4 regions of the Vreelandella arctica genome follow, and region 4 is predicted to be linked to each of the others. Evidence: predicted binding sites of a transcription regulator. Region 4 holds the regulator's gene; each other region holds the start of a gene.
The links. Region 4 encodes sigma-54, which starts transcription at its own class of promoters, with help from an activator protein. Its sites were predicted from a motif close to TGGCACNNNNNTTGCTNT; they were not measured.
Positions count from the first base shown of each region.

Region 1: V8L70_RS14135 (dimethylamine monooxygenase subunit DmmA family protein) is a predicted target of sigma-54. The motif match lies at 3,238-3,255, and genes of this name have one in related genera.
Region 2: amt (ammonium transporter) is a predicted target of sigma-54. The motif match lies at 2,990-3,007, and genes of this name have one in related genera.
Region 3: V8L70_RS10600 (amino acid ABC transporter substrate-binding protein) is a predicted target of sigma-54. The motif match lies at 3,018-3,035, and genes of this name have one in related genera.

Region 1 covers NZ_JBANSN010000015.1:20,060-27,550, forward strand. Annotated here, with positions in the region: gene V8L70_RS14120 (ammonium transporter) at 1-499, opposite strand, end outside; gene V8L70_RS14125 (heme-dependent oxidative N-demethylase family protein) at 523-1,554, opposite strand; gene V8L70_RS14130 (PDR/VanB family oxidoreductase) at 1,572-2,510, opposite strand; gene V8L70_RS14135 (dimethylamine monooxygenase subunit DmmA family protein) at 2,510-3,124, opposite strand; gene V8L70_RS14140 (FMN-binding glutamate synthase family protein) at 3,565-4,890, opposite strand; gene V8L70_RS14145 (GltB/FmdC/FwdC-like GXGXG domain-containing protein) at 4,904-5,587, opposite strand; gene V8L70_RS14150 (class II glutamine amidotransferase) at 5,591-6,508, opposite strand; gene glnT (type III glutamate--ammonia ligase) at 6,596-7,491, opposite strand, start outside.
Region 2 covers NZ_JBANSN010000004.1:81,789-89,279, reverse strand. Annotated here, with positions in the region: gene amt (ammonium transporter) at 1-2,850, opposite strand, end outside; gene V8L70_RS04890 (NAD(P)/FAD-dependent oxidoreductase) at 3,175-4,416, shown strand; gene V8L70_RS04885 (putative motility protein) at 4,558-4,767, shown strand; gene V8L70_RS04880 (peptide chain release factor 3) at 4,978-6,567, shown strand; gene V8L70_RS04875 (TatD family hydrolase) at 6,575-7,342, shown strand; gene ygfZ (CAF17-like 4Fe-4S cluster assembly/insertion protein YgfZ) at 7,355-7,491, opposite strand, start outside.
Region 3 covers NZ_JBANSN010000009.1:100,061-107,551, reverse strand. Annotated here, with positions in the region: gene ribA (GTP cyclohydrolase II) at 1-569, opposite strand, end outside; gene hemE (uroporphyrinogen decarboxylase) at 881-1,993, shown strand; gene speE (polyamine aminopropyltransferase) at 1,993-2,859, shown strand; gene V8L70_RS10600 (amino acid ABC transporter substrate-binding protein) at 3,105-4,130, shown strand; gene V8L70_RS10595 (amino acid ABC transporter permease) at 4,232-5,422, shown strand; gene V8L70_RS10590 (amino acid ABC transporter permease) at 5,438-6,538, shown strand; gene V8L70_RS10585 (amino acid ABC transporter ATP-binding protein) at 6,623-7,351, shown strand; gene V8L70_RS10580 (RidA family protein) at 7,466-7,491, shown strand, end outside.
Region 4 covers NZ_JBANSN010000008.1:178,133-185,623, reverse strand. Annotated here, with positions in the region: gene pmbA (metalloprotease PmbA) at 1-980, shown strand, start outside; gene V8L70_RS09970 (HPr family phosphocarrier protein) at 1,016-1,285, opposite strand; gene rapZ (RNase adapter RapZ) at 1,331-2,263, opposite strand; gene V8L70_RS09960 (PTS sugar transporter subunit IIA) at 2,375-2,845, opposite strand; gene hpf (ribosome hibernation-promoting factor, HPF/YfiA family) at 2,850-3,158, opposite strand; gene V8L70_RS09950 (RNA polymerase factor sigma-54) at 3,257-4,672, opposite strand; gene lptB (LPS export ABC transporter ATP-binding protein) at 4,837-5,586, opposite strand; gene lptA (lipopolysaccharide transport periplasmic protein LptA) at 5,598-6,107, opposite strand; gene lptC (LPS export ABC transporter periplasmic protein LptC) at 6,119-6,688, opposite strand; gene V8L70_RS09930 (KdsC family phosphatase) at 6,689-7,231, opposite strand; gene V8L70_RS09925 (KpsF/GutQ family sugar-phosphate isomerase) at 7,270-7,491, opposite strand, start outside.

The DNA of each region.
Region 1 (7,491 bases), on a different contig from region 4:
CCATTTCATCAAGAAAACCTCCTCCCCATTTCCAGAACCCATTAACGGGGTAAATTACGCCCACCATGAACACGGCAAACACCAAGAACGGCCATAGTTTCATACGCTCGGCAATAGCACCGGAAACAATTGACATAGTCGCTGCTGCAAATACCGCCTGAAAAATAAAGTCGGCCATGGAAGAGTAATAAGGAGCACCATCACCAGCAGAAATATCAGTCAAATTATTATCACTGCCCAACATAAACTCCAACCCAGGAATGACACTACTAATAGGGTTAGCTGGGTACATGACGTTATAACCAATCACCAGATAAACAAGACAAGCAACGGAATACAGCATCGCATTTTTGGTCAGTATTTCGACGGTATTTTTCGACCTGACCAGACCCGACTCCAACATGGCAAATCCACAACCCATGAACATCACAAAGACGGTACAAACCAGAAAATAGAAAGTGTCGAGAGCGTAACTAAGTTCTATCGTTATCTCATTCATATTTTTCCTCCTAAATAGCCGTTTTAAGTTTTCGATTGTAGTTCACGGTCGTATTCGCTTAACCAATCCACAACAGTGTCGCGATAGCGTGTCATTCCTTTGTAATCAACTAGTTGCTCTGGCAAGTTTGCCAACACACGATGCAATCGCTGGGCCCAGGCCTGGTTCGTCTTCAGGTCATCCATGCTGATTAGATACGTCCGAATGCCAAAAAACAGCGCATGGCTTCTGGGCATACGGACAAGCGTTTGTAATTCGACGCGCAGAAATACGTCTTTGCCCACATTGTCAGCGGTAATGGAATTACGATCCGCCCCCCAGCGATGGTAGGTTTCCGGCGAACTGTCCATACGCGGATGGATGGTCATCGTCCAGTTCAAACGTCGTATGGGTTTACCTACCTGGATAGCGCATAGGTACTTGAGTACGCGGTCGAAAATGCCCATTTCATGAGCCAGTGGCACGGGGCCATGCCACTGTTTGAAGCTCATCCCGGCATCGAAAGCCAGCGACCAGTCTGCCGGTGACGTAATCACACCCGCGTCCATGAACAGATCCGCGTCGCGCTGATCCAAAAGCGCAAAATCACCCTGCATCTGCCGTCCGATAAACTCCATGGGCGGCATGGGCAAGGTGGTTGCGTCACCCATCACGAAGGTCTGGTAAATATCCAGAGGGCGATTCACCCACTCGCATTGATCGCCCTGTCGAGTGAAGGTAAAGTGCGCTGGATAGTCCTTGGCGTAGTGGGTCATGACGAATTCGAGTAGATCCCAGCAGGCCTGATCCATATGCGGCATTGCCAGGCAACGGTCAGGATCCTCTTCCAGAACCATCGCTCTCTCCGCCGTTTCGGAGAGATAATGTTCATCGATATCGAGCATATATTCATAAACGGAGCCCTTAGGTCCGGGTAGCGTATGCGGCTCGGTATTAACCGAGTACATATAGTCGTCTTCCGGAAACGGAAAGGGAAAGCGACGGATGGCCTCCGGACTATTGCGGTAGGTAAATTGGCCTCGAAAGGTTTGTGTATCTCGCGGTGCAAGTTGCATAGCGTTTCCCCCTTGATTTATAAATCCAGCACCAGATAGTCACTCGCAGAACGCGAGACACAAGGCATGATGCAGCGTTGGCTGGCTTTTTCCTGATCATCGAGAAACGCATCCCGATGCTCAATGTCGCCCTCCAGAACCGCAGTTTTGCATTGCCCGCACACACCGCCTCGGCACGAGTTGGGAATTTCCAGCCCCTGCATTTCCAAGGCGTCAAGCAGTGGAGTATCTTCATCCACAGCGATTTCTTGACCTGAACGCGACAACCTGGCCACAAAAGGTTTGCCCGGTTGTGGCGCAGCGAAGGCTTCAAAATGAACCCGTTGAGGCGACCAACCCAGGGCATCCGCTGTCTCTTTCACGGCCTGAATCATTGATCCGGGGCCACAAACATAAACATGGGTGCCCAGTGGCTGCCGTTTGAGCAGGCAATACAAATCAGGACGAGAGCCTGAATAACAGTGAAGCTTGTCGCCAAGACGCTCCGTCAATGCCCCACGATAAGCGCCCGTATCGGCGTTTTGATAAACGTAATGCACCTCAAAGGACATTTGACGTTGCTCAAATTCGTACGCATAAGATAGAAACGGCGTTATGCCAATCCCGCCTGCAATCAATACGTTATGCCGTGCCTGCCAATTAGGCAGAAACATATTGGCGGGTGGCGAAATGAACAACCGATCACCTTCGCGAACCTTGCTGTGCATAAACTCAGAGCCCCCACGGGAACACTCCTGCCATCGCACGGCGATCCGATATTGCTCACTTTCAGCCGGGTTACTGATCAAGGAATAGGCGTTGCGGAACCGCTTTTGTTCACCTTCCATATGTACAACTACGTGGCTGCCTGCGGAGAATGACGGTAGTGGCTGCTCATCACTAACGAAAGCAAACTGCTTGATGATGGCGCTGACCTCCTCCACCTCAACGACACGAACCGGAATCAAGTCATTCATTAGTCCAACACCTCCTCGCTGGGAACCTCGCCAGGCACCTCGGCATCGATACACACTCCCATATAGGCGCCCAGACGACGCGAGAAATGATCGCGCACTTCCAGCGTGAGCCCGCACCCCTGGCACTGCGTAGGCGAAACACTGACGGGTTCGTTTAAGAAACGGCAATGCGCACAAAAGACGCGGCGGTATTTGTCCTCTGAAGGCAGCAGCGTTATTTCTGCTTCCAGCAATCCTTGCGCCATTGCCAAGGTATGCACATCCCACAGAAACGCTTCGCTGCCAGCCGCAATGACGTGACACCCCAAGGTCAATTCATTCAACTGAGCCGCCAGCATAGCTGGCAAGTCATCTCGACCACAGCGTTGGTACGACAGCACATCATCCTGCTCAGGCGTTATCGCGTCCTGGTCAGCGCTTGTGCTGTCGGTGCAAACAATCAAGTGAACGGGGATGAGGTGCTTATTGACCGGCGCCAAATGCGCCATGATTAGGCCCACGGCACTAGGTTCTGCCAGACATATGTAGCGATTCGCCGTTGCCGGGTATTCTGGTGCCACATATACTGGTCTGCTTTTTATCGTGTTATCAGCAGGAAAAACGTTATGTTGCATTTCATCTATCCTCTTATATGGACACAAATTATTTTAAATATGAAATCATCAATTCACTAATAATATTGATTTATTATCGACATGGCTCTAAGGCTAAATCTTATTTACTATAAACTGCATCTTTCATGCCAATAATAAAATTTTTAATTATTTCAAATGATTTAGCTTTTAAATTAAATTATAAGGGCACTTTCAAAGTGCAGCTTAATGGGAGTAAGAAGCTTTTTAGTGCACCACTAAATAAAATTAAAATAGCTTTTTAAATTATAAACCTTTTTATTTATATACAAATAAAAGAAGGGAACATAAAACTTTGATCTGGGCACCATGATGCAAACGCCTTGCCCGCTCATCGAACTGTTTTTAATTAAGCCCCAGAAACCCCCACCGTTATGGTGTCATGGTGGAGGTCTTGAAAAGTTGTAACCAATATATACAGCCTAAAACTGCTGCCCAGGCACCCAATTGGTGCCTGCCAACGGCACTCTGGCCATTGCCGCCGCCTCGATATTCAAGGCAACCAAATCTTCCGGCTCTAAGTTATGTAGATGGGATTTTCCGCAGGCTCTTGCTAGTGTCTGCGCCTCTAGCGTTATTACCCGTAAATAGTTGGCTAGTCGCTTACCAGCAGCCACAGGGTCAAGACGCTTACTTAGTTCGGGATCCTGGGTGGAAATACCCGCCGGGCATTTGCCTTCCTGGAAATCATCGTAATAGCCAGCCGCTGAACCCAGCTTTTGGTATTCTGCTTCGAAACGTGGGTGGTTATCGCCCAGGGCGATCAACGCCGCGGTACCGATTGCCACAGCATCGGCACCCAGCGCAATGGCTTTGGCAACATCAGCGCCATTGCGGATGCCTCCGGAGACGATAAGTTGAACGTCGCGATGCACGCCCATTTCCTGCAGCGCTTGAGCGGCTTGAGGAATTGCGGCCATGATGGGGATGCCCACGTGTTCGATAAAGACATCCTGGGTGGCGGCCGTCCCCCCCTGCATGCCGTCGAGTACCACCACGTCGGCACCCGCTTTAACGGCGAGCTTGACATCATAATAGGTACGTGTGGCGCCCACTTTAATATAGATAGGCACCTGCCAATCGGTGATCTCCCGTAGCTCCGCAATCTTGATCGCGAGATCGTCCGGCCCCGTCCAATCGGGATGACGGCAAGCGCTACGCTGGTCGATCCCCATGGGCAGGTTGCGCATCTGTGCTACGCGATCTGAGATTTTCTGTCCCAGCAGCATACCGCCACCACCAGGCTTGGCGCCCTGCCCCAGCACCACTTCAATCGCATCGGCTTTACGCAGATCATCGGGATTCATGCCATAACGAGAAGGCAGGTACTGGTAGACCAACTTTGATGACTGGCCGCGCTCTTCTGCGGTCATACCGCCATCGCCAGTGGTCGTTGAGGTACCTACTTCTGATGCGCCGCGCCCCAGGGCTTCTTTCGCCTGTGCCGATAAGGCGCCGAAGCTCATACCGGCAATGGTGACCGGGGTATCGATGACGATGGGCTTTTTAGCATAGCGAGTCCCCAGGGTGACATCGGTTCCGCACTTCTCACGATAGCCTTCAAGCGGGTAGCGCGACATGCTGGCTCCGAGAAACAGCAGGTCGTCAAAATGCGGCACCTTGCGCTTAGCCCCCCAGCCGCGAATGTCATAAATACCGGTCTCGGCGGCGCGCTGGATTTCGGCGATCACGTCTCGACCAAAAGTAGCGGACTCTCTCAGCGCCGGATTAGTAGGTTTATCTGTCATGTCAGGCTCCTGATTAATAGGCCGAGGCGTTATCGACTTTGAAGTTATATAATTGGCGTGCAGACCCGTAGCGCTTAAAGGCGGATGGGGCAGTGTCAATATCGGCGCGCTTAAGCAGGTCGCTTAATTCGTCTAAGTGCTCCTGACGCATCTCTTTTTCGACGCAATCGGCGCCCAAAGAAGTAACCTCACCTCTAACATAGATATGCGCTTCATAAAGCGAGTCGCCGAGGGCTTCACCAGCATCGCCGCACACTACAAGACACCCAGATTGCCCCATAAAGGCGCTCATTGGCCCGATATTACCCTTAACCACTATATCGACACCCTTCATGGAGATACCGCAGCGCGCCGACGCATTACCCTCCACAATCAGCAAACCGCCTTGCGCTGTGGCGCCGGCAGATTGGGAGGCATCGCCTTTAACATGCACCAGGCCGGACATCATATTTTCGGCAACGCCGACGCCAACGTTGCCATGCACGGTGATACTGGCCTTCTGGTTCATTCCCGCGCAGTAATAGCCAGCGTGTCCGTCAATATCGACGCTAACATCGTCATTCAATCCACAGGCAATATTATGCGCCCCGTTCGGGTTGGTAACCCGCCACTCTGGCTCGCTGGCCAATAACGCCGAATCATGCAGCGCTTGGTTGAGTTCACGCAGGCTGTTATTGGAAAGATCGTAAGTTTTCATTATCTAGGCGGCCTCCACCTTTGCACCGTCACGTTCCCATACATAAACTTTCGCTGGCTCTGGCTCCCACACCTTGGCTTCCTTGATTCCTGGCAAACCAGCCAAAGCGCGATATTCGGAGGCCATCGCCACGTAGTCATCGGTTTCCGCGATCACGGCAGGTTTGCAGGCGATAGGGTCGCGTACAACGGCAAATCCATCGCGCGTGCCAATGGTGAAGGTAAAGAAGCCATCCAAATCTTTAAGGGCGCTTTTGAGGGCTTGATTCAGGGATTCCCCCTTGGCCATCCGCCATGTGAGGTAGCCAGCCGCCACTTCGGAGTCGTTGTCAGTCTGAAAGCTAATACCCTGGCGTTTGAGCTTGTCGCGCAGACGATTGTGGTTGGAAAGCGAACCGTTATGCACCAGACACAGATCCATCCCAGTCGAGAAAGGGTGGCTGCCTTGCAGCGTGACAGCGCTTTCAGTGGCCATACGCGTGTGGCCAATCGCATGGCTGCCCCGCATATTTTTTAGCTTGTAACGCTCAGCCACCTCGGTAGGAAGCCCTACCCCCTTTAAAATCTCGATACTTTGCCCGGCGCTCATCACCCTGACATCCGGCGAATTTTCAGCCAGCCAGCTCAGTACTTTATTCTCTTCGCTGGCTAGTTTAAGCACTGCCACGTTGGCGTTCTGAAACCAGCTGTCCAGGCTGCCAAAGGCGTCATTCAATTTATCGGCAAGTGTTTGCCAATCATAGTGAGCATCGTCGCTTTGCAGCGTCAGTTTCACTCCAGCGTCATATTCATCACCATACACAGCGAAACCTGCACTGTCCGGCCCACGATCCGTCATGGCGATGAGCATCGGCTCGAACAACTCCCCCAGCCGACTCTCTAACGCGGGTTTTTTCAAATAAAGCCCGACTATTCCACACATAGTATTACCTCGCCTTATGCATCAGTGCCTTTTCATCAGTACGTATAAATCAGCCCTGTGCATCAGTGCATACAACAACATAGAGAATTAAAAGAATTCTGCGTAGCGCTGAATTTCCCAATCGCTGACCTGACGGCTGTAATCAGCCCACTCTTCACGCTTAACTTTGATGAATTCATCGGTAATTTCTTCCCCAAGCCCTTCGCGCAGCACGGCGTCTGCTTCCAAGGCGTCAATCGCCTCAGTGAGTGACTGGGGTAACATACCGATGTTTTGTTCGCGGCACTGGTCGGGTGTCAGTTCATATAAGTTGATATTTTGTGCCTTGCCGGGATCCAGTTTACGGTCAATCCCATCCAGGCCGGCAGCAATCAGAGCGGCATGAACCAAGTAAGGATTACAGCCAGCATCAGGTAGCCGAAACTCCAGCCGACCATAGGGAACACGCACCATCGCCGAGCGATTGTTATCACCATAGGTAATGAAAACAGGCGCCCAGGTCGCACCGCTGTTGGAGCCACCAGCGACCAGACGCTTATAAGAGTTAACGGTGGGTGCTGCAAAGGCGCACAACGCTGGTGCATGGTGCAGAAGGCCACCAAGAAAGTGATAAGCCGTAGAGGAAAGGCCAAGATTCTGCGGGTCGCTATCATCACCAAAGACATTATTGCCGTCTTGATCTGCAATCGAGAGATGGAAATGCATACCGTTACCTGGCCGATCAGCACGGGGCTTGGGCATAAAAGAGCACACCATTCCCAGCTCATTGGCAATCTCACCGGCGGCCATACGCACAAAGGTGAAACGGTCAGCGGAGGTCAGCGCATCACTAAAGGTGTAGTTGATCTCGAATTGGCCATTGGCGTCTTCATGGTCGATTTGGTAAACATCGAAATCCACCGACTGAAGTGCTTCTACTAGGCGTTCAAGAAACTCTCGTGAGCGCGACAGACCTTTATAGTCGTAACACGGCTTGGCCAGGG
Region 2 (7,491 bases), on a different contig from region 4:
GTTTTGATCCCCTAGCCAGGCCAGAGTATTGCGAATTACCCAACGATCAATGCGTCCCATAAAGTGGTAGCGCTCAGCGGCAGGTAAAAAACTTCCTGGGGCGATGAGTTCACCATGCTCTTCGAGCCGAAGTAATATCTCACGGTAGGCGGGGGCGTCAGCACAAATGGCTTTGATCGGTTGAGCAAAAAGGCGAAAAGCATCATTGTCCAGGCCATTTTGCAAGCGCTGAACCCACTGTAGCTCACCGTGCTTTTCCAATAAAAAATGATCATCAGGCTGATAGCAGTGGATACGATTGCGGCCTGCCTCTTTGGCGGCGTAGCACGCCGCATCAGAGGCGTGGAGTGCTTGGCTAAGCTGCATAGGCTGAGCAGCATGGAGTTCTACCAAGCCAATACTGACCCCAATCCCAAACGTATGCTCTTGCCAGGCAAAACGATAATTCTCTATATCGCTGCGTAGTGCCTCGGTAATCACTAGTGCTCTTTCTATCCCGCAATCTGGTAGCAGTAGGGCGAACTCATCGCCACCGAGACGCGCGGCAATATCGCTGCTGCGTACATGGGATTTCAGCTTTAATGATACTTGGCGCAACAGTTCGTCACCCGCAAGATGACCGCAGGTATCATTGACGATTTTGAACTGATCAAGATCCAGGTAGCACATCACGTGCTGGCCATCCTCCCGATTGAGAAGCGCTGTAAGTGCTGTTTCAAAGGCGCGCCGATTCAACAGGTCGGTTAGGTTGTCGTGGCTGACCTGATAGCTCAACTGTTCAGTAAGCTGGCGTGTGAGGCTAACATCTTGAAAAACCACAACAGCGCCCAGGGTAATGCCGCTGCGTGAACGAATGGGTGAGGCGCTGTGCTGGATGGGGGTATGCGTGCCGTCATGGTGGACGAGCATGCAATGTTCGGTTGATTGCACTGGCGTTAGCTGTGTCAGTACTTGCCGGGCTGGATTACTTATGGAGTCGCCGCTGATTTCCTCAAGTAGTTGGTAAACCACATGAATAGGTTTATCCATGGCCTCTTCAAGGGTCCAGCCGGTCAGTCGCTTGGCTTCCGCATTGATAAACGTGACATTGCCGCTGGCATCACAGGTAATTACGCCATCTCCGATGGAGGCTAGAGTGGTGCGAGCAAGATCACGTTCGCGATTTAACTGCTCTTGAAGCTGTCTGCGCTCGGTGATGTCGCGCACCATGCCAGAGCGCTCTGATGCGGAGCCGCTGGCGCCTTCGCTCACCTGTATTTCGAGATAACGCACTCGCTTATCGGCTGTACGTCGTTTGATTTCATGGCGTGCACCGGGTGTCAGCTTGAAGTTCGGTAGCAGCGTGGAAACGGGTTGGCCGATGAGAGTGGCGGCGTCGACATTAAAGAGCATCTCAGCGCCGGGGTTAAGGCTTGTCAGCGAGCCGTCTGCTTGCCAGGTGATTACTCCATCGCGCAGGTTACGCAGCATCACGCGGGTGTGGCCGAGGGCGGTTTCAAGGGCCGCTGTTACCCGATTATAGCTGGCCGCTATTTCGCCCACTTCAGTAAACGGGTCGGCTTCAATTCGCCGGCGAATATCGCCTTGCTGTTCGTGCTGGCGCATATGTTCGAGTAGCTGGTTCAGCTCATTATTGGCGCCATGCTCGGCTAAATTAAGACCCATTTTTTCAGCTTCAGGCGAGACCCTTAAGGGCAGAAAGCGACGAGTGATACGAAATAGCAGCCATGCGCTGCCAAAGCTCCAGATGCCACAAACGACAACACCAAGAAGCTGAATGCCGAATTGAGCGGGTCGGGACAGGCCACTATCCAGCATTGTCATATCCGCCACCCAGGGTAGTGCGAGTGTGCCCCAAATGCCTGATACTAAATGGGCAGGTATGGCGCATACGGCGTCATCAATACGCTTACTCAGCAGCCATTCGCTGGTCAGTACCATTAGCACGCCGCTAACCGCCCCCAAGCCAAATGCTGCTGGGAGCGAGATCACATGCGCACTGGCGGTGACGGCGACTAGACCAGCAATGGCGCCATTAATTGCGTACATCACATCGGCGTAACGACGTGTGCGCATTCCCATGAGCATGCCGGAAAGGATGCCGCCAACGGCTCCAAGCACGGTATTAGCCAATATGCCGGGTATCTGGTCAGTAACAGCCAAGGTGCTACCGCCGTTAAAGCCGAACCAGCCTAATATCATAAACAGCGCGCCAAGCATCGCGAGTGGAAGGTTGCCAGAGGGAAAAGCGGTAGGAGGCTTGTCGTGTGCGAAACGACCACTGCGGGGGCCGATGCAGAGTACTGCTGCCAGCGCTACCCAGCCACCTACACTGTGAACCACTGTGGAGCCGGCAAAATCAACAAACCCTAGAGCCCCTAACCAGCCTGCGGCACCACCTAGTAGCCCGCCCCAAGCCCAGTGGCCGAATACGGGGTAGATGATTAACGCGATCCAGAGCGCCGTCCAGATATATGCCAGAAAGGGCATGCGTTCCGCCACCGCACCCGACACAATGGTCGCGGCGGTCGCGCAGAACATTGCCTGGAAGATGAATACCGTAATCACCCAGCTGCCCGAAGCGTCTAACTGCCAGCCGAATAACGTTGTACCTACAACACCGCCCAACGAATCACCAAACATGATGCCGAATCCGATGAGCCAAAAAACACTGACGGCAATCGCAAAGTCCGCTACGTTTTTCATAGCAACATTAATCGCGTTCTTGGTACGCGTTGTGCCAGCCTCTAAGCATAGAAAACCAGCTTGCATCACAAATACCAGAGCGGCTGCCCAGAGTACCCAGAGCGTATCGATCAGCGAGCTATCCAGATTTAGCGTGGCAGGCATGGTGTTTTCCTTTGTCACTAGTACGAGGGCATCTTTTGGTGCGAGCGCTTCTTTTTGGTGCTTTATGTGTTTTTCGCAGAGGAGGAGAGGCCGTTACGACGTCGTCAATTGCATACCGTTCAGGTTACCTAATAGAAACTAAGCAATTGTTATGCCGCTAATAGTGTTGTCTTCCTTTTTAGCTCGCTATGGAGCATTAATTACTTATTTTTGGCTCTAAAACAGCGTTTTCTACTATATTAATGCAGTTGGTTTGGTGATATTTTTCAAATAGTTATTAATTACCAATCATGGTGCTGAATCGACAGCGGGGAGTGCATCAACATGGCGCGTCAAACGGTAGTTTTAGGAGCAGGGATGGTAGGTGTCAGCATTGCCTGGCATCTGCGTCAGCGCGGTCATGAGGTCACCGTGGTAGACCGCCTCCAGCCTGGTCGAGAAACCTCGTTTGGCAATGCAGGCATTATTCAGCGTGAAGCCGTTAGGCCTTACCCATTTCCACGGGATGTTAAAACGCTCTTGAGCGTATTGCCTAATCGCCGGGTTGATATTCGCTATCGTCCTGCGGGCATGGTGAATGCCGCTTCTCCGCTGTTGCGCTACTGGATGAATTCAGCGCCGAAGGCTTACCAGAAAATCGTGCCGGAATATGCATCTTTGATTCAGCAGTCACTGAAGACTCATGGCCCGATGATTGAGGCTGCCGGAGCGGAACACTTAGTGCGCAGGCAGGGATGGCTTGAGCTTTACCGTACCCCTGAAAAGTTGGCCGCACGGTTAAAAGATGCCGAAGAGGCGCGCCGTCTTTATGGTGTTCAATTTGAGCAACTGGATCGGGCTGCGCTGATGGAGAAAGAGCCTTCTCTTAGCGAACATATTATTGGCGCAATTCACTGGCTCGACCCTTGGACCGTGGCCGACCCCGGTGCGCTGGTCGCGGCTTATGCCCAAGCATTCAGCAATGATGGCGGGCGCATTCTGCAGGCGGATATCACCTCGGTTCAGCAGGTGGGTGGCCGGTGGCAGGTAAGTACTGCCGCTGAAACGTTAGAAGCAGACGACGTCGTGGTGGCGCTAGGGCCTTGGGCGGGTAGCTGGCTGAAGGAGCTTGGCTACCATTTCCCTACCTTTGTGAAGCGTGGCTATCACATGCACTACGCCCCACAAGCAGAGGCCAAGCTAAATTACTGGGTCATGGATGCTGAAATTGGCTACCTGCTGGCGCCGATGAATGCGGGTATCCGCTTGACCACCGGGGCAGAGTTAGACCGCCTTGATGCCCCCGCCGACGTTAACCAACTGGGCGCGGCAGAGAAAGTGGCGCGCAGTGTGTTTCCGTTAGGGGAGCGCCGCGATGAAGCCCCTTGGAAAGGTGCGCGGCCGTGCCTGCCCGATATGAAGCCAGTGATTGGCCCAGCGCCACGCCACCCAGGTTTATGGCTCGCCTTTGGGCATGGGCATCAAGGGTTTACTCTTGGTCCTGCAACGGGTCATTTGCTGGCAGATATGATGGAAGGGCAGCCTACCGCAATTGATATGAAGCCGTTTCGCGCTGACAGGTTTTGAACGGGCGCTATATTCGTTAATGATTCGGCGAGTTAAGCCGATAGTAGTAGATGCTGGCATTAGTAATAGTGACGATATCTTTGCGCGTGATCTAATGCTTTGCTAGTTTGTAAGTACATTTGCATACCATTAGGTGAAAATATGGATGTAGGCATCAGCAGTTCAGTCAGTGCCTCGCTTTATATGAATCAGGCGCAAACAGCCGAACAGGCGCAGATGCAGGTGTTCAAAGAAGCCTTGGACACCCAGGCTGAGCAGGTGACGGAAGTTTTAGCCTCTGCCAACACCGGTGCACAACCGGACTTGGCCAAAGAAGGCAGCGTCGGTACTCAGGTGAACACCTACGCATAACGCCTAGAAGCAGCATCTCGTTGCATGCTTCGTTAAAAACGCTGAATTCGTCAGCGTTTTTTTTGGCCTCTCCAATTGCTTAGTCACTCATAAAGCCAGCCGCGACAAAAGCGGTCTCCAGGCGTTACAATTGTCTCAATGGACATTGCTCACCGCGTGCTAATCAATCACTGGAAAGCGGCGCGGAGTAAACATTTTCAAAGAGGCACAATGAAAGAGACTCAGTTAGCCCATGAGGCGGGGCTTAGACGCACCTTTGCGATCATTTCGCACCCTGACGCTGGTAAAACCACCATTACTGAAAAGATGCTGCTGTTTGGCAACGCCATCCAGTTGGCCGGTTCGGTCAAGAGCAAGCGTAACGATCGGCACGCAACGTCGGATTGGATGAAAATGGAGCAGGAGCGGGGTATCTCTGTCACTACCTCGGTAATGCAGTTCCCCTATGGCGGGCGCATCGTCAACCTGCTGGATACACCTGGCCACGAAGACTTCTCCGAAGATACCTACCGTACGCTTACAGCGGTAGACTCTGCCTTGATGGTGATCGACGGCGCAAAGGGCGTCGAGGATCGTACTATCAAGTTGATGGAGGTATGTCGTCTGCGTACAACGCCGATTCTGACCTTTATCAATAAAATGGATCGTGATATCCGTGACCCCATTGAAGTAATGGATGAGGTCGAAACGGTACTCAATATTCAATGTGCGCCGATGACCTGGCCGATTGGCATGGGGCGTCACTTTAAGGGCGTTTATCACCTCTATAACGATGTGGTTCACCTCTACACCCAGGGGCAGGGTAGCCGAATCCCTGAAGACAAGCGTATTGAGGGCCTGGATAATCCCGAGGTCGATGCTGTGCTCGGGGAAGAGCAGGCGGAAGAGCTGCGCATGGAAGTGGAGCTGGTGCGCGGTGCATCCCATGAGTTTGATCTGGACGCCTATCGCCGTGGTGAGCTTTCGCCGGTCTATTTCGGTACTGCAATGGGTAACTTCGGCGTGCGCGAAATGCTAGACGGCTTTGTCGAATACGCGCCGCCGCCCCAGGCCCATGAAACCGATACCCGGGTCGTCACTTCTGATGATGATCGCTTCACCGGTTTTGTGTTTAAAATCCAGGCCAACATGGATCCCAATCATCGCGATCGTATCGCCTTTTTGCGGGTCTGCTCAGGCAAGTACGAAAAGAACATGAAAATGCGCCATGTGCGTATTGGCAAAGACGTCAAAATTGCCGATGCGTTGACGTTTATGGCCTCTGACCGCTCGCAGGTCGAAGAAGCGTGGCCCGGCGACATTATCGGCCTGCACAACCACGGTACCATTCAGATCGGCGATACTTTTACCGTCGGTGAAGATATGCGCTTTACCGGTATACCGCACTTTGCGCCAGAACTCTTTAAGCGCGTGCGGTTAAAAGACCCGCTCAAGATGAAGGCGTTGCAAAAAGGCTTGCAGCAACTTTCTGAAGAGGGTGCTACCCAGGTCTTTATGCCGATGGACAATAATGACCTGATTCTTGGCGCCGTGGGTACCCTGCAGTTCGATGTGGTCGCTCATCGCCTGAAAGAGGAGTATAAGGTCGACTGCTTGTACGAAGGCGTCAATGTGCAGACTGCCCGCTGGGTCTACTGTGAGGATGCTAAAAAACTCGAAGAGTTTAAGCGTAAAGCCAGCGCTAATCTGGCGATTGATGGCGGTGGCTATCTCACTTATATCGCGCCGACTCGGGTTAACCTGCAGATGACCCAGGAGCGCTGGCCGGACATTCGCTTCCAACCCACCCGCGAACACTAAGTTTTGTATGTTAATCGACGCGCACTGCCATCTCGACTTTTCTGAGTTCGATCATGATCGCACTGAGGTGTTTGAGGCTGCCAAGGCGGTGGGTGTGGCGCGCTTTGTGGTGCCGGGTACAACCCGGGCCCGCTGGCAACAGGTGCTGGCGCTGGGCGAGCGGGATGACACCTCGGTTTGTCTGGGGCTTCATCCGCACTTTATGCAACAGCATCAAGAGGCCGACATCGAGGCGCTCGACCAATCGCTGAGCGAGCACCCTGAGGCCGTTGCGTTGGGCGAGTGTGGCATTGATGGCCGCTTTAGCGACACGCTGGACGCGCAGTGGCATTACTTTGATGCTCAATTGAGGCTCGCTAAGCACCACTCACTGCCGGTAGTGGTGCACTGCGTCCATGCTAACGATAAGGTCGCCAAGCGACTTCGCCAACTTGCGCTACCTCAAGCTGGGTTAATTCACGCTTTCTCAGGCTCTATTGAGCAGGCGACGAAGTTTCTCGATTTAGGTTTCAAACTGGGATTGGGCGGCGCGGTAACTTATGAGCGTGCCAAACGGTTGCAGCGAACCGTTAAGGCACTGCCGGATGACGCTTTTGTGCTTGAAACCGACAGCCCTGATATGCCGCTAAGCGGCTACCAGGGCAAGCGTAATGAACCGTGCCGGGTAGCGGAAGTATGTAGTGTGGTGGCTGCCCTACGCGGGCAAACGGCGGAACAGGTAGCGACCATAAGCAGCCATAACGCCACGACGCTGTTTGGCTTACCTCACGCTTAGAAGGCGGAAAGGCTAGTTATTAAGGCCAACCGCCAGCTGTTCGGGGTCAACTCGCTCAATCGTATAGGGTAATGGTAGTAAAGTGGCTGGCGCCCCTGCGAGAAATACGGGCACTGTTTCTTCCACGACCTTGGTACTCATTACTGCAA
Region 3 (7,491 bases), on a different contig from region 4:
AGCTTGCCCGCTTTAGTGGCAAGGTACTGCTCGTTATGCGGGTTCAGTCCGGTCGTGATCGACAGGCGCTCCACCACGTTCACCCCGTCGCGGGTAAGGGCATCCACTTTGCGCGGATTGTTGGTCATTAATCGCAGCGACGTAATGCCCAGGTGGTTGAGCATCGGTACGCAAAGGTCGTAGCGGCGCATGTCGGCGCCAAAGCCAAGCCGTTCGTTGGCTTCGACCGTATCCGCGCCTTGATCCTGCAAATTATAAGCGCGAATTTTATTCAGCAGACCAATTCCGCGGCCCTCTTGGCGCAGATAAAACAGTACGCCGCGGCCCTCTTCGGCAATACGCTTCAGCGCTTCCTGCAGCTGGTAGCCGCAGTCGCAGCGCATGGAAAAGAGCGCATCGCCGGTCAAACATTCAGAATGTACCCGCCCCAGTACCGGTGCGTCGCCGGTCACATCACCCAGCGTTAAGGCGATATGATCCTTGCCAGTGGCCTCATCTTCGAAGCCATGCATCGTAAAGGTTGCCCAGGGGGTGGGCAGTTGGGAAGCGGCAATAAAGCGAATGGTCACAGGTTACCTCGCTGATTGACCAAACCAGTTAACCACACCAGTGTTGGCAAAATGGGCAAGTATTCTAACAGGAAGCGGCGCCCGCCTCACGATGGCAACGCAGCTAAAGTTGGCTAATTAGAGGAGAAAAATTGATCGGGTGCGACGATTTTTTGCCACCGGTTACGCCGCCCTAGCGCCTATCTTCAAGTACAATTGCTCGCATATGGTTTCCAATACGACCCCAAGTACTGTTTCAAGTACTGTTTCAAGTACGATGCCAAGCACTGTTACAAGTACCATGCGGGCAAATTTCTTAAGAGCAAGCATTTATGACCACCACACCGTTACAAAATGACCGTTTCCTTCGCGCATTAGCGCGCCAGCCCGTTGACCGCACACCCGTATGGATGATGCGCCAAGCGGGCCGCTACCTGCCGGAATACCGCGCCAGCCGTGCCGATGCGGGCAGCTTTATGGACCTGTGCCGTAATCATGATCTGGCCTGTGAAGTCACCATGCAGCCTTTAGAGCGCTATCCGCTGGACGCCGCGATCCTGTTTTCGGACATTTTAACCATTCCAGATGCCATGGGCCTGGGGCTCTACTTTGAAACCGGCGAAGGCCCCAAATTTCGCAAAACCGTGCGCACGCAGGAAGAAGTCGCTGCACTGAGCGTGCCCGATGCCGAGCGTGACTTGGATTACGTAATGCGTGCGGTGTCGACCATTCGCCGCGAGTTGAACGGCCGCATGCCGCTGATTGGCTTCTCCGGCAGCCCCTGGACCCTGGCGACTTACATGGTGGAGGGCGGCTCAAGCAAGGATTTCCGCCACCTGAAAACCATGCTTTACGATACGCCAGATACCATGCACCAGTTGCTGGATACACTGGCCCATGCGGTCACCGATTACCTGAATGCGCAGATTCGCGCTGGCGCCCAGGCGGTACAGATTTTTGATACCTGGGGCGGCGCGCTATCCACGCCTGCGTACCTGGAATTTTCGCTGCGCTATATGGAGCAGATCGTTTCAGGATTGATTCGCGAACACGACGGTCGTCGCGTGCCGGTGATTCTGTTCACCAAAAACGGCGGCCAGTGGCTTGAGCATATCGCTTGCGCCGGTGCCGATGCCCTGGGCATCGACTGGTCTACCGAGCTTTCCGATGCCCGCGCCCGCGTTGGCCATAAGGTCGCACTGCAGGGCAACCTGGATCCCAACGTACTGTTTGCCCGCCCCTCGGCTATCCGCGCTGAAGTGGCCCGTGTGCTGGAAAGCTACGGCCACGGCCCTGGCCATGTGTTTAACCTGGGCCACGGTATTAGCCAGTTTACTAACCCGGATAACGTCACCGCCTTCATGGAGGCGCTGCATGAGCTCAGCCCACAATACCATCGGGATATCCCCACCCAATCACACACCCCGCATTCAGGAGCCAATTGATGAGCGAATTACGCGACGACCAGTGGTTTACCGAAGTCTTTGATAGCCATGGCAGCGCCTTCTCGCTGAAAATCTCTGAAAAGCTGCTGGATGTGCAGAGCCAATACCAGCACCTGGAGGTCTACGCCACAGAGACTTACGGCAACCTCATGGTGCTGGACGGCTGTGTGATGCTGACTGATCGCGATAACTTCCTCTATCACGAGATGATTGCGCATCCGGCCCTGTTTACCCATCAAGACCCTAAACGGGTGGTGATTATCGGCGGTGGCGACTGTGGCACTTTAAAAGAGGTACTTCGTCATCCAGGCGTTGAGAAAGTCACCCAGATTGATATCGATGAAGAAGTGACGAAAGCTTCTGAGCGCTTCTTCCCCTCATTGGTAGAATCGAATAATGATCCGCGCGCTGAGCTGTTGTTCGCTGATGGCGTGAAGTGGGTAGACGATGCACCTGATGAGAGCATTGATGTATTGATTATCGATTCAACCGACCCGGTCGGCCCTGCGGAAGGGCTGTTTAAAACCGACTTTCTCAAGCGCTGCCACCGTATTTTGAAAAGCGGCGGCGTGATGGTACAGCAGAGCGAGTCACCGCTTTACCACACGGGTTCAATCATTCGTGAGCTACGCCACGATATGCTGGAAGCGGGTTTTGACAGCGTCGCCACCCTGCCCTTCCCGCAGCCGGTGTACCCATCAGGCTGGTGGAGTGTGACATTGGCGGGTAAAGCCATTGATGTGAATGCGTTCCGCGAGCAGGCAGCCGCCAGCCACGAGCTGCCGCTTGAGTACTACAGCATTGATGCCCATCGCGGCGCGCTCGCCCTTCCTCCGTTTATGCGCAAGGCATTCGCGACCGAATAAACGTCCGCCCACCGCGTATCTTTCTGTCACCACTCACCTCAGCTTGCCCTACAAAGGTGCAAAGCGAGGTGGGTGGTAACATTTTTTTGCACCTAGACGTTCGTCTCGAATTCATTGAGTAGCGTTGAAAAGCGCTGAATTCACGCCTGTACCCTTGTTGGCATCTTCCTTGCTAGGTTTAGTTACATGCTACGGCATGCATAACTATTTTAATGACGGTTGTTAATCACTTCGAGGGAAACTAAATGTTCAATAAAAAACACCTGGCGCTTCTGGCGTCCGCTGGTTCACTGAGCCTAGCGGGAATGGCGACTGCTCAAGCCGACACCTTAGAAGATACTATTGAGCGTGGCGCCGTTCAGTGTGGTGTGAGCGATGGTTTGCCGGGCTTCTCAGCACCGGATGACGACGGTAATTGGCAAGGTCTGGACGTTGATGTATGCCGTGCAGTCGCCGCAGCGGTTCTCGGCGATTCAGAAGCCGTTAACTACATTTCTCTAAATGCCGTTGAGCGCTTCACCGCCCTGCAGTCTGGTGAAGTCGATGTACTGTCACGTAACACCACCTGGACCACCACGCGCGACACGACTCTGGGCCTAAACTTCACCGGCGTTACTTTCTATGATGGCCAGGGCTTCATGGTTTCACGCGATCTGGGTATTACCAGTGCCGATGAGCTAAACGGCGCCTCTATCTGCATCCAGTCGGGTACCACCACCGAGCTGAACCTGGCGGACTACTTCCGTGCTAACGACATGGAATTCAACCCGATCGTATTTGATACCTCTGAGCAAACCGTGGGTGGCTATCAAGCCGGCCGCTGTGACGTTCTGACCTCTGATACTTCTCAGCTTGCAGCGCTGCGTATCCAGCTAGACGATCCTTCTGCCTCGATGATCCTGTCTGACGTCATCTCCAAAGAGCCGCTAGGTCCTGTGGTTCGTCAGGGTGACGATCTTTGGTTCAACATCGTGAAATGGTCACTGTTTGCGATGATCAATGCTGAAGAGTACGGCGTCACCAGTGAAAACGCTGAAGAGATGCTTAACTCTGAAGATCCCAACATCGCTCGTTTGCTGGGCCAAGACGGCAACTACGGTGAAGGCATGAACCTTGAAGCTGACTGGGCTTACAATATTATTAGCCAAGTAGGTAACTACGCTGAAAGCTTTGAACGTAACGTCGGCATGGGCTCTCCGCTTGAAATCGAGCGTGGTGTTAACGCTCTGTGGACAGACGGCGGCTTCCAGTACGCTCCCCCGATTCGCTAAGCGTCTCGCTTGACCCCGGCCCGCCGCTCTCTTTGCAGGTATCTGTTTAAAGGGCATGGCGGGCCATCTGATTGACCTTCCGTGTAGCGGAGACGCCATCCATGTCTGTTAGACCCAACGTTCGCCCCGTCGGCCACAAGCCGCCGTTTTGGCGAGACCGCGCTAAGCGCGCACTTATTTTTCAAATCATTTTAGTCGCCGTTGTGGCGGCTTTCCTGATCTATATTATCGGCAATACCCAAGCCAACCTGAATGCCCGCGGCATCACCACAGGCTTTAGCTTTTTGGGCAACACAGCCGGCTTTGGTATTGGTCAAACCTTAATCGAGTACTCCTCCCAGAGCACCTACGGCCGCACCTTCGTGATCGGCTTGCTCAATACGCTGCTGGTCGGAGGGCTGGGTGTCATTGCCGCCTCAATTATCGGGTTTATCGTCGGCATTGCACGGCTATCGCCCAATTGGTTGATCGCCAAGTTAGCCAACGCCTATATCGAAACCTTTCGTAATATCCCGTTGCTGCTGCAAATTTTCTTCTGGTACTTCGCGGTACTACGGACCTTACCCAGCGCTAGAGAGAGCATGGCGTTTGGCGAAGCCATTTTCCTGAACGTGCGCGGGTTGTACTTGCCACAACCGCTGTTTGAATCAGGCTTTGGATTGATCCCTGCTACTTTTGTGGTAGCGATCATTGCCAGCATTGCGTTGGTCATCTGGAATAAGCGCCGCCACGAAGCGACCGGCAAACGCATACCGGTTTTCTGGATCTCGCTGGTGATTATTTTTGGCCTACCACTGCTGGTACTGGTGGCGACCGGCGTTCCGGTCACTTGGGAAATGCCGGTACTGCGTGGTTTTAACTTCGGCGGTGGTATTACTATCATTCCCGAATTTTTGGCCCTGTGGCTGGCGCTTTCCATTTATACCGCATCGTTTATTGCTGAGATTGTGCGCTCGGGCATTCAAGCGATTCCCCATGGCCAAACCGAAGCGGCCCAAGCACTTAGCTTGCCGCGAAAACTCGTTCTGCGCCTGGTGGTGATTCCTCAAGCCTTGCGCGTCATCATTCCGCCGCTCACCAGCCAATATCTCAACCTGATTAAAAACTCCTCTCTGGCCACCGCCATTGGTTACCCCGACCTGGTGTCGGTTTTTGCTGGCACCACGCTCAACCAGACCGGTCAAGCAATCGAAGTCATTGCCATGACCATGGCGGTCTATCTCATCATCAGCTTGCTGGTGTCCATGCTCATGAACTGGTTCAACGCTCGCGTTGCGCTGGTCGAACGCTAGGCCGGAGGCGACCCCATGATTCACAACAAAGAAACCATACCTCAGCGTCCGGCGCCTAAAGGCACGATCGGCCCGGTTGCCTGGCTACGAGGCAACCTGTTCAACGGTCCTATCAATAGTGTTTTCACGCTGTTGGGCCTGTACGTACTGTATCTGCTGGTGGTGCCAACCGTTCAGTGGGCGTTTATCGATGCCAACTGGGTGGGCGACAGCCGCGAAGACTGCACACGGGCGGGCGCCTGCTGGGTCTTCGTCAACGCGCGTTTCTCCCAGTTCATGTATGGCCTCTACCCAAGCGAAGAGTATTGGCGTGCCAACATCGTGTTTGCCATGTTTGCGGCCATTATTGCTTGGATGGTCATTCCTCGCCTGCCCTTTAAGCGCTGGATGGCCCTGTTTGCGCTGCTAATCTTCCCGGTCATCGCCTACGTGTTGCTCCACGGCGGCTACTTTGACCTACCGCGTGTCTCGACCCACCGCTGGGGCGGCTTGATGCTGACCCTGCTCTTGGCCAGCGTAGGCATGATTGGCGCGCTACCGATTGGTATCGTGCTCGCCCTTGGGCGACGCTCGAACATGCCCATCGTCAAAACCTTCTGCGTGATTTTCATTGAGTTCTGGCGCGGTGTACCACTGATTACCATTCTGTTTATGGCCTCGGTGATGCTGCCGCTGTTCTTGCCTTCAGAAATCAGCGTGGATCGCCTGGTGCGCGCCCTGATCGGCCTCACGCTGTTCCAAAGCGCCTACATGGCGGAGGTGATTCGCGGTGGTTTGCAGGCGATCCCCAAAGGCCAGGACGAAGCTGCCGCAGCGCTGGGGATGACGTACTGGAAGCGTATGGGGCTCATCGTCATGCCGCAGGCACTTAAGATGATGATTCCCGGTATCGTTAATACGTTTATCTCCCTATTTAAAGACACCACCCTGGTGATGATCATCGGGCTGTTTGACCTGCTGGGCATTGTGCAAGCGGCGCTTTCCGACTCGCGCTGGCTGGGCTTCTCAATCGAGGGGTATGTATTTGCGGCGTTCGTGTTCTGGATTTTCTGTTTCAGCATGTCGCGCTACAGCCAGTACCTGGAACGCAAGCTTAATACCGGCCATAAGCACTGATGCCGCATTTCTTTACGATTTAAGTAGGATTTCAACATGACACAAGCAGCCACCAACACCACTGACGCCAGTACTTCTGACCTGATGGTCGAGATGCGCAACGTCAACAAATGGTACGGCGATTTTCACGTACTGCGCGATATCTACCTTGAAGTAAAACGCGGCGAACGGATCGTGGTATGCGGCCCTTCGGGGTCGGGCAAATCAACGCTAATTCGCTGCATTAACCACCTTGAAGAGCACCAAAAAGGTGAAATCGTAGTGGGCGGCGTACCGCTAACCCAGGACGTTAAGCGTATAGAGCAGATTCGCCGCAGCGTGGGTATGGTGTTTCAGCACTTCAACCTGTTTCCTCACTTAACGGTGCTGGAAAACTGCTGTATCGCGCCAATGTGGGTTCAGAAGAAGCCCCGTAAAGAAGCCGAAGCGCTGGCCATGGAGTACCTTGAAAGGGTGCGCATTGCAGAGCAGGCCACCAAGTACCCCGGGCAGCTTTCGGGCGGCCAGCAGCAACGCGTGGCCATCGCCCGCTCACTGTGCATGCACCCTGACGTGATGCTGTTTGACGAGCCCACCTCCGCCCTAGACCCCGAGATGATCAAAGAGGTGCTGGACGTTATGGTGGAACTGGCGGAAGAGGGCATGACGATGATTTGTGTCACCCACGAAATGGGCTTCGCCAAAAAGGTCGCTGACCGAGTGATCTTTATGGATCAGGGTCAAATCATTGAAGAAAACGCGCCTGAACCATTCTTCAATAACCCGCAGTCTGAACGCACCCAGTTGTTCCTGAGCCAGATTCTGGGGCATTAATCCACAGCCCAATCGACAAAGCAGCTGTTGATAAGTACGTCATCATGGGTCTCATTTGAGGCCCATGATGGTTAACAGACTTTAAAAAATGGCTATCAAATAAAGGACAAAGGCATGATTGAAAAGCTGTTTATTGACCG
Region 4 (7,491 bases):
TAAAAGTGCATTATCCCTGGGCGCTCACCACCGACCAAGCGATTGAATTGGCACTTGCCTGCGAGCAGGCGGGGCGTGATGTGGAAGGCATCTCTCAATCGGACGGCGCGTCACTCTCAAGCGGTGAAGGCGTGCGCGTTTACGCCAATAGCCACGGCTTTTTAGGCACTCAAAAAGGCAGCAGCCATTCGCTGTCGTGCATGCTGATCGCCCAAGATACAAGCGGTATGCAGCGCGACTACGACTATACCTCTGCCCGTGATCCACAAGCGTTACGTGACCCTGCCGAGGTGGGCCGTGAAGCGGCTGCCCGCACATTGCGTCGGCTGGGTGCCAAACGTCCGCCCACGGGTACCTTTCCGGTCCTGTTTGATCCGTCGTTAGCCGGTGGTTTGATTGGTCACTTACTCGGCGGTATCGCCGGCGGGGCGTTATACCGCCAAGCCTCGTTTCTGTGTGATCGGCTCGGTACGCCGCTGTTTCCCGATTGGTTCAGCCTTGAAGAGCGGCCAATGGAAGTCGGTGCCACGGCGAGCTCGCCATTTGATGGAGAAGGGGTACAGACACGCAATAACCGCTTTATCAACCAGGGCTCTATTGCCAGCTATATGCTCTCTTCTTACAGTGCTCGGCGGCTGAGTATGCAAACCACGGGTAATGCCGGTGGGGCGCGTAATGTACGCCTAATGGCGCCGTTGCAATCCCGTGATAGCTTGCTGCAGGAGATGGGGCAGGGAATTTGGGTGACAGAACTGATGGGTCAGGGCGTCAATGGCGTGACCGGTGACTACTCCCGCGGGGCGGCGGGCTTTTGGGTGGAGAACGGTGAAGTGCAGTACCCGGTCGAAGAGTTCACCATTGCCGGTAACCTGGAGCGGATGTTCGCCGGGTTAGTGGGGATTGGCGATGACACCGATACCCGTGGCAGTGTTCACACGGGCAGTTGGTTAATTGACGCCATGACGGTGGCCGGTGACTAATCCTCAGCAACTTAAACTTTAGCAACCAGAACCGATTACTGATCTTCTTCAAAGCGGGCATCGAACAGCGCTTGAATCGCATCAAGCGCCTGTTCAGCGTCATCGCCTTCGGCGTTGATGATGAGCTCGGTACCGCAGGGTGCCGCCAGCATCAGCAACGACATAATATTGGCGGCGTCGGCGACCTGTTGCTGTTTATAAACCCTTATTTTAGCCGTATAGCGCTGGCCGCATTTGACCAGTTTTGTCGCCGCGCGGGCGTGGAGTCCGCGTTGATTGGTAAGTGTAAGTATTCTTTCTGGCACCCTGGTTCCTTTTTGCCGAGTGGTGTCATTAATGGGTAGAAGCGCTTAGGAAGTCTCTTGCCGCTCGTCAGTATGATGTGGGTTATCCAAGGCGGCATCAGGCTGCTCACTTAGCGTGTACTGCAAGCCTAGCTCCCGATGGCGCAGCTGAACTTCACCCATTCCAGGCGCCAGCCGTTTAGCCAACTGCTCAACCATATAGACCGAGCGGTGTTGTCCCCCCGTGCAGCCAATGGCAATGGTCATGTAGCTGCGCTGGCTATTTTGGTAGGCGGGCAGCCAGCGCTCAAGCCATGCCTGTATATCGTTGCTCATGGCATCGACAATCGGATAGCTGGTTAAGAAAGCGACGATGTTAGCGTCGCGGCCAGTGAATTGGCGCAGCGTTGGATCCCAGTAAGGGTTGGGCAAACAGCGAACGTCGAATACTAAATCGGCATCTAGTGGTACACCACGTTTATAACCGAATGACTCAAGCGTTAGCGTCAGTTTATCCGGCCGCTGATGTGCCACCTGGTCGGTAATGCGTCGGCGTAAGTCGTGTACCGACAACCGCGATGTGTCGATCACTAGGTCGGCTAGATCGCGAATATCCTCTAGCGTCTCCTCTTCTTTGTTGATCGCCTCTTCCAGGGTCATCTCGCTATCTCGGGTCAGCGGATGGCGTCGCCGGGTAGCGGAGTAACGTTCAAGCAGGATGCGGGCATCGGTGGTCAGGTAAATAACTTGAAAATCAATCTTACGCTGGCACAGTTCCTCTAATAACGTGGGCAGACGTTCCAGTGCGCCAGGTAAGTTACGCGCATCAATACTGACCGCCAAATGAGCGCGGTCGCCCTGATCGCGTAATTGATCCACCAACGACCCGAGCAGCATGGCGGGCAGGTTATCAATGGCGTAGTAGCCAAGATCCTCCAGCGCTTGTAAGGCGATAGATTTACCTGACCCGGAGCGGCCGCTAATGATCACCAGTTGCATAGAGTCTCGCTTTGCTTAGATCAAGCTGCATTGGGGGTGGTGGGCGAAGCATCAACTTAGCGTGTAAAATACCATTAGTTGGCTTTCACAACTTAAATTGGCGTTAACGACTTAGGACGTTGAATGCTCACGCATTTTGGCGGTAATAAGCTCAAGCAGCTCGCGCTGACTGCCTGCCTTGCGCAGCTGGTGGCGAGTATCCGCATCATTCATGATGGTCGCTACCTGGCCGAGTAGGGATAGGTGCGTGTCGTCTGCCTCTTCGGGTACAAGTAGGACAAACACCAGATCAACTGGGTCGCCATCAATGGCGTCGAAATCAATCGCTTCTGACAGTTTTAAAAAACCAGCGATAGGCGCCGAACAGTGCGGGCTGCGTGCGTGTGGGATAGCCACGCCATTGCCGATACCGGTGCTGCCTAAGCGTTCTCGACCGATTAACCGGCTAAACACTTCTTGGCTGTCCAGGCTGGGCGTATTTTGTGCGATAAAGGTGCTGAAAAATTCCAGCACCCTTTTTTTGCTGCCCCCGGGCACGTCGAACAGAACGCGTTCCGGGGGGAGTATGGTTTCCAACGTCATTGAATTAACGCACACCTGCGCCTTGGGCGCGGGCTTGTGCTTTTTCCTTATGTTTAACGAGTTGTCGATCGATTTTATCCGCTAGGGCGTCGATAGCGGCGTACATATCACTGTCGAGGGCTTCCGCATGTAAATCAGCACCTGCGGCGTGCAGTGTGCAGGCGGCCTGTTGGCGCTCTTTCTCCACTGATAAGGTGACTTGCACCGTGGTTATGTTGTCGTAATGGCGCTCTACACGTTCAAGCTTTTCGTTGACATAGTCACGCAAGGCGTCAGTCAGATCTACGTGATGACCAGTGATATTTACTTGCATTGACGTACTCCTTATCCATCGGACTGTACTTCGATTGTAACCCTTTTTGCCGCGTTGCAAAGCCCTTGTCGAGAGTTTCCCTTAATCGTTGACGAGTGCTAGCGAAGACGACGTCGTTCGCTGGACGAGAGGATGCCCATGGCTTCACGATATTTAGCCACTGTACGACGCGCTACTTGAATGCCGCCTTCATCCAGTAGCGTGACTAAGCGGCTGTCAGAAAGCGGTTTGCCCGGCGGTTCTTCCTGAATAAGTTTTTTGAGCCTGGCGCGAATAGCGGTGCTGGAGTGGCTGTCGCCATCTTGGCCGCTCACTTGGCTTGAGAAAAAGTATTTAAGTTCAAACACACCACGGGGCGTATGGATATATTTTTGCGTGGTGACCCGTGAAATCGTTGATTCGTGCATCTCCACGGCTTCTGCTATGTCAGCCAATATCAGCGGTTTCATGGCTTCTTCGCCGTGCTCTAAAAAGCCAATTTGCCGGGTGATAATTTCGCGACCCACGCGCAGCAGCGTATCGTTACGGCTGGAGAGGCTTTTGATTAGCCAGCGCGCTTCTTGGAGGTGCTCTTTAAGAAACTGGTTGTCCTGGCTTTTGTCCGCACGCTTTATCAAACTGGCATAATCGGGCTGAATGCGCAGCCGCGGCAAGGCTTCTGGGTTGAGCTCTAGGTGCCAGCCTTCGTGGTTATGGCGAACTACCAGGTCGGGCGTCACATAGCTGTCGGCGGTGTCACCGTAGGCGCTACCGGGGCGTGGGTCGAGGCTGCGTATCAGTTGAATGACATCGGTCAACTGCTCGTCGTCGAGCCCTAAGCGGCGCTTGAGTAGGCGTATGTCGTCTTTACCCAGCGCTTCAAGAAACTGGCGCACTAAGCGGCGAGCGGGGACGAGTAGCGGTGTGTCGTCCGGGAGGGCTGCGAGTTGCAGCATCAAACATTCGCGCAGATCGCGAGCAAAGATGCCGGTCGGTTCAAACTGCTGGAGTTTGAGCAGAATCGTTTCTACTTCGCGCTGGCTAAGCCCGTCAATTCCCTGGGCGCGTAGGCCTTCACGAATATCATTGAGCGGTTGGGTCAAGTAGCCGTTGGCATCCAGTGCGTCGATTAAGCTCTCTGCAACGAGCTGTTCACGAACACTGAAATCCGTCATGGCAAGCTGCCAAAGCAGGTGACCATGAAGGCTTTGTCCGGCGGCTTGGCGCTCAAAATCTGGGCCTTCACTGCTGTTGCCGCCCAGGCTGTTTGAATCTTGATAGGTATCTGACCAGTCGCTATCTACCGACAGTTCAGTGGGTATGCTCTCTGACCACTCCTCCTCTTTAGGCTCGCTGACAGCCTGTTCGCTGAATTCATCCTCTTGCTCAAGCATGGGATTGGCATCCAAGGCCTGCTGAATTTCTTGCCTCAGATCCAGCGTAGAGAGTTGTAATAGGGCAATCGCCTGCTGCAGCTGAGGAGTCATGGTCAGCTGTGTGCCAATACGCAGTTGTAGAGAAGCTTTCATGACCATCTGAGAACCACGCGTTAATCGGAAAGCTTCACCCTAGTGCGAGAGAGTATCGGTTGCAAGTGCAATAAACATGCCATTGGTAGTAAAGTTGTTGCAGAGCGCTATTTACAGAACCAAAAAATAGGTTTATGGGCAGGCAGTGATTGTAGGCGCCGCTGATCAGTTTAGAGGCGAAAATCAGCACCCAGATATACGTCTCTGACCTTCTGATTATCGAGAATGGCACTGGGTGAACCGCTGGCAATGATTTGCCCATCCCCAACGATATAGGCGATGTCGCAAATATCCAGGGTTTCACGTACGTTGTGGTCGGTAATCAGTACGCCAATATGGCGCTGCTTCAGCGCGCGAATGATGGTTTTGATCTCACCTACCGAGATGGGATCAACGCCTGCAAAAGGCTCATCGAGCAAAATAAAGGCGGGCTCAGTGGCTAGCGAGCGGGCTATTTCTACACGCCGACGCTCGCCACCCGAAAGGCTCATCCCCAGGTTGTCGCGAATATGGGTAATGTGGAAGTCTTCGAGTAGCGCTTCAAGGCGCTGTTCGCGGTCGCTACGGTTAAGCTCTTTACGGGTCTCGAGTATCGCCATAATATTATCGGCAACCGAGAGCTTGCGAAAAATAGACGCCTCTTGAGGTAGGTAGCCAATCCCTGCCGCTGCACGTTCGTGCATGGGGGCGCGGGTTAAATCCACATCGTCGATACCCACTTTGCCCGCGTCGGATTTGACTAGCCCGACAATCATATAGAACGAGGTGGTTTTACCCGCGCCGTTGGGGCCCAGTAGGCCGACAATGCTGCCTTGGCAGATCTCCAAATTGATGTCTTTAACCACTCGGCGGCGTTTGTAGCTTTTAGCCAAATGGTGGGCATAGAGGGTTTTGATCGGCGCGGTGTCAGCAGTTGCCACAGCTTTGCTCCCTATTGTTCAGGCTGAAGGGTCATACGTATGCGCTGGGGCTCGCTGCCGTCAACGTCAGAGCGTGCTTGAATCACTTCACGGTCAATAAAATACTCAAGGCGCCCGCCGGTGAACGTGTCTTCTAGCTGGATCAGCTCGGCTTGGTCAATCAGCTCTACGCGGCGCTCAGCGACGTGATAAATAATCCGTCGAGCCCAGCCTTCAGTGGGACCATCTTGGCCCTCCACTTGATGACGCAGGTAGGCGCGTTCACCGGTGGATGTCGCTTTCGATAGTTCGCCAGCCTCGTTGCGTTCGATCTCAACACGCTCGCCTCGCAACTGCATTTCGCCTTGGCGAATATCTACATCCCCGGTGTAAACGGCGGTGCCGGCCCGCTGGTCGAGATCTAAACGGTCAGCTTCCACTTCTACAGGGGCTTGTTGTGACGTTTGGGCCAGTGCCGATAACGGCATCGTGAGGGCAAAAAGAGTGGTGGAGAAAAGGGCTGTATAAATAATGGCTTTCATGGCGGCTCCTCTTAAGGTTGCGTGGCCGGGGGGTGTGTGCCGCGCACATTATCATTTAGGCGGACCTGGCTGGTGTTAAGCCACGCGTCCATACGTGAAGCGCTCATTTGCTGGGGCGGTTGCTGCAGTAATACCGGTGTTTCACTCCAAGCATGTTGATTAAGGCCATCATAATGCAATAGCTCGGTATCAAGCTGCCAGCCTTCATCCGGCGCGATCAGTCTAGCCGAGCCCGACATCAACAGTGCCTGGGTGGCCGTGTTGAGCGTGCCTACATCGGCGCTAGCCAGCCACTGACGGTTTTCACTATCATACAGTACCGCTTGAGGCTCTTCCGTCCAGGTTTCGCTTCGCTGCGGCGTATGGATAAGTCGCGGCGTTTTTAGCGACTGCAAAACGTTGCCGTTATCGCCGAACAGGGTGATCTCAGCATTTTCCAGTACGTGGCCTGGCTCTTGAGCCTGTGCGTCGGGGTCGATGCTGATGTCTTGAGGCCCGCGGGGGTCAAGCCATACCAATAGAGCCCCTAAGGCAATCACCAGTCCGGCTAGCCAGATGCGTACTTTAAAGCGTTTAACCATTTAATTGCGGCCGTGCAGGTAGGTGTCGAGCACCGCGCTCCAGTGCCCTTGAGCTTCAAGCAGCGTATCGCAGATTTCGCGCACGGCACCGTGGCCACCCAGGCGTTCGGTGGTCCAGTCGGCGTGGGTGTGCATATAATCCGGTGCGTTGGGTACGGTAATGCCGACGCCACAACGCTTAATAGCCGCAAGATCGGGGAGGTCGTCGCCACAGTAGGCCACTTGATCAAGCTCGATATCGAGGCGCTGACAGAGCCCCCGCAGGGTAACCAGCTTGTCTTCACAGCCTTGATGGACATGGTCGATACCCAGGGCGGCGGCGCGTTGACTCACCATGGGAGAGTCTCGGCCGGTTATCAGCGCAACATGAACGCCCACACGTTTGAGAAGTTTGAGCCCATGGCCATCCTGGGTGTGAAACGCTTTGATTTCGATACCATCGGCCTGAAAGTAGAGGCGGCCGTCGGTGAGAACACCGTCAACATCAAGCGCCAATAGGCGTACGCGGCGAAGTCGATCGAGTAGCGCAGCAGGTAGGGTCATAGAGCCTCCATATTAGTAAATTCTTAAATTAAGTGTAGTTAAATAACACCGCTGGCGAGCAGGTCATGCATGTGTAAGGCGCCAATAGGTCGCTGTTGTTCATCAACCACCGCCAGCGCGGTAATACGGCTCTCTTCCATGATGCGTACCGCTTCGGCCGCCAGGATGTCGGGGCCGATACGCTTGCCCGGTCGGGTCATGACATCATCCACGAGCACTTCACGCAGATTATGGAATTGATCTAACGTGCGGCGTAGGTC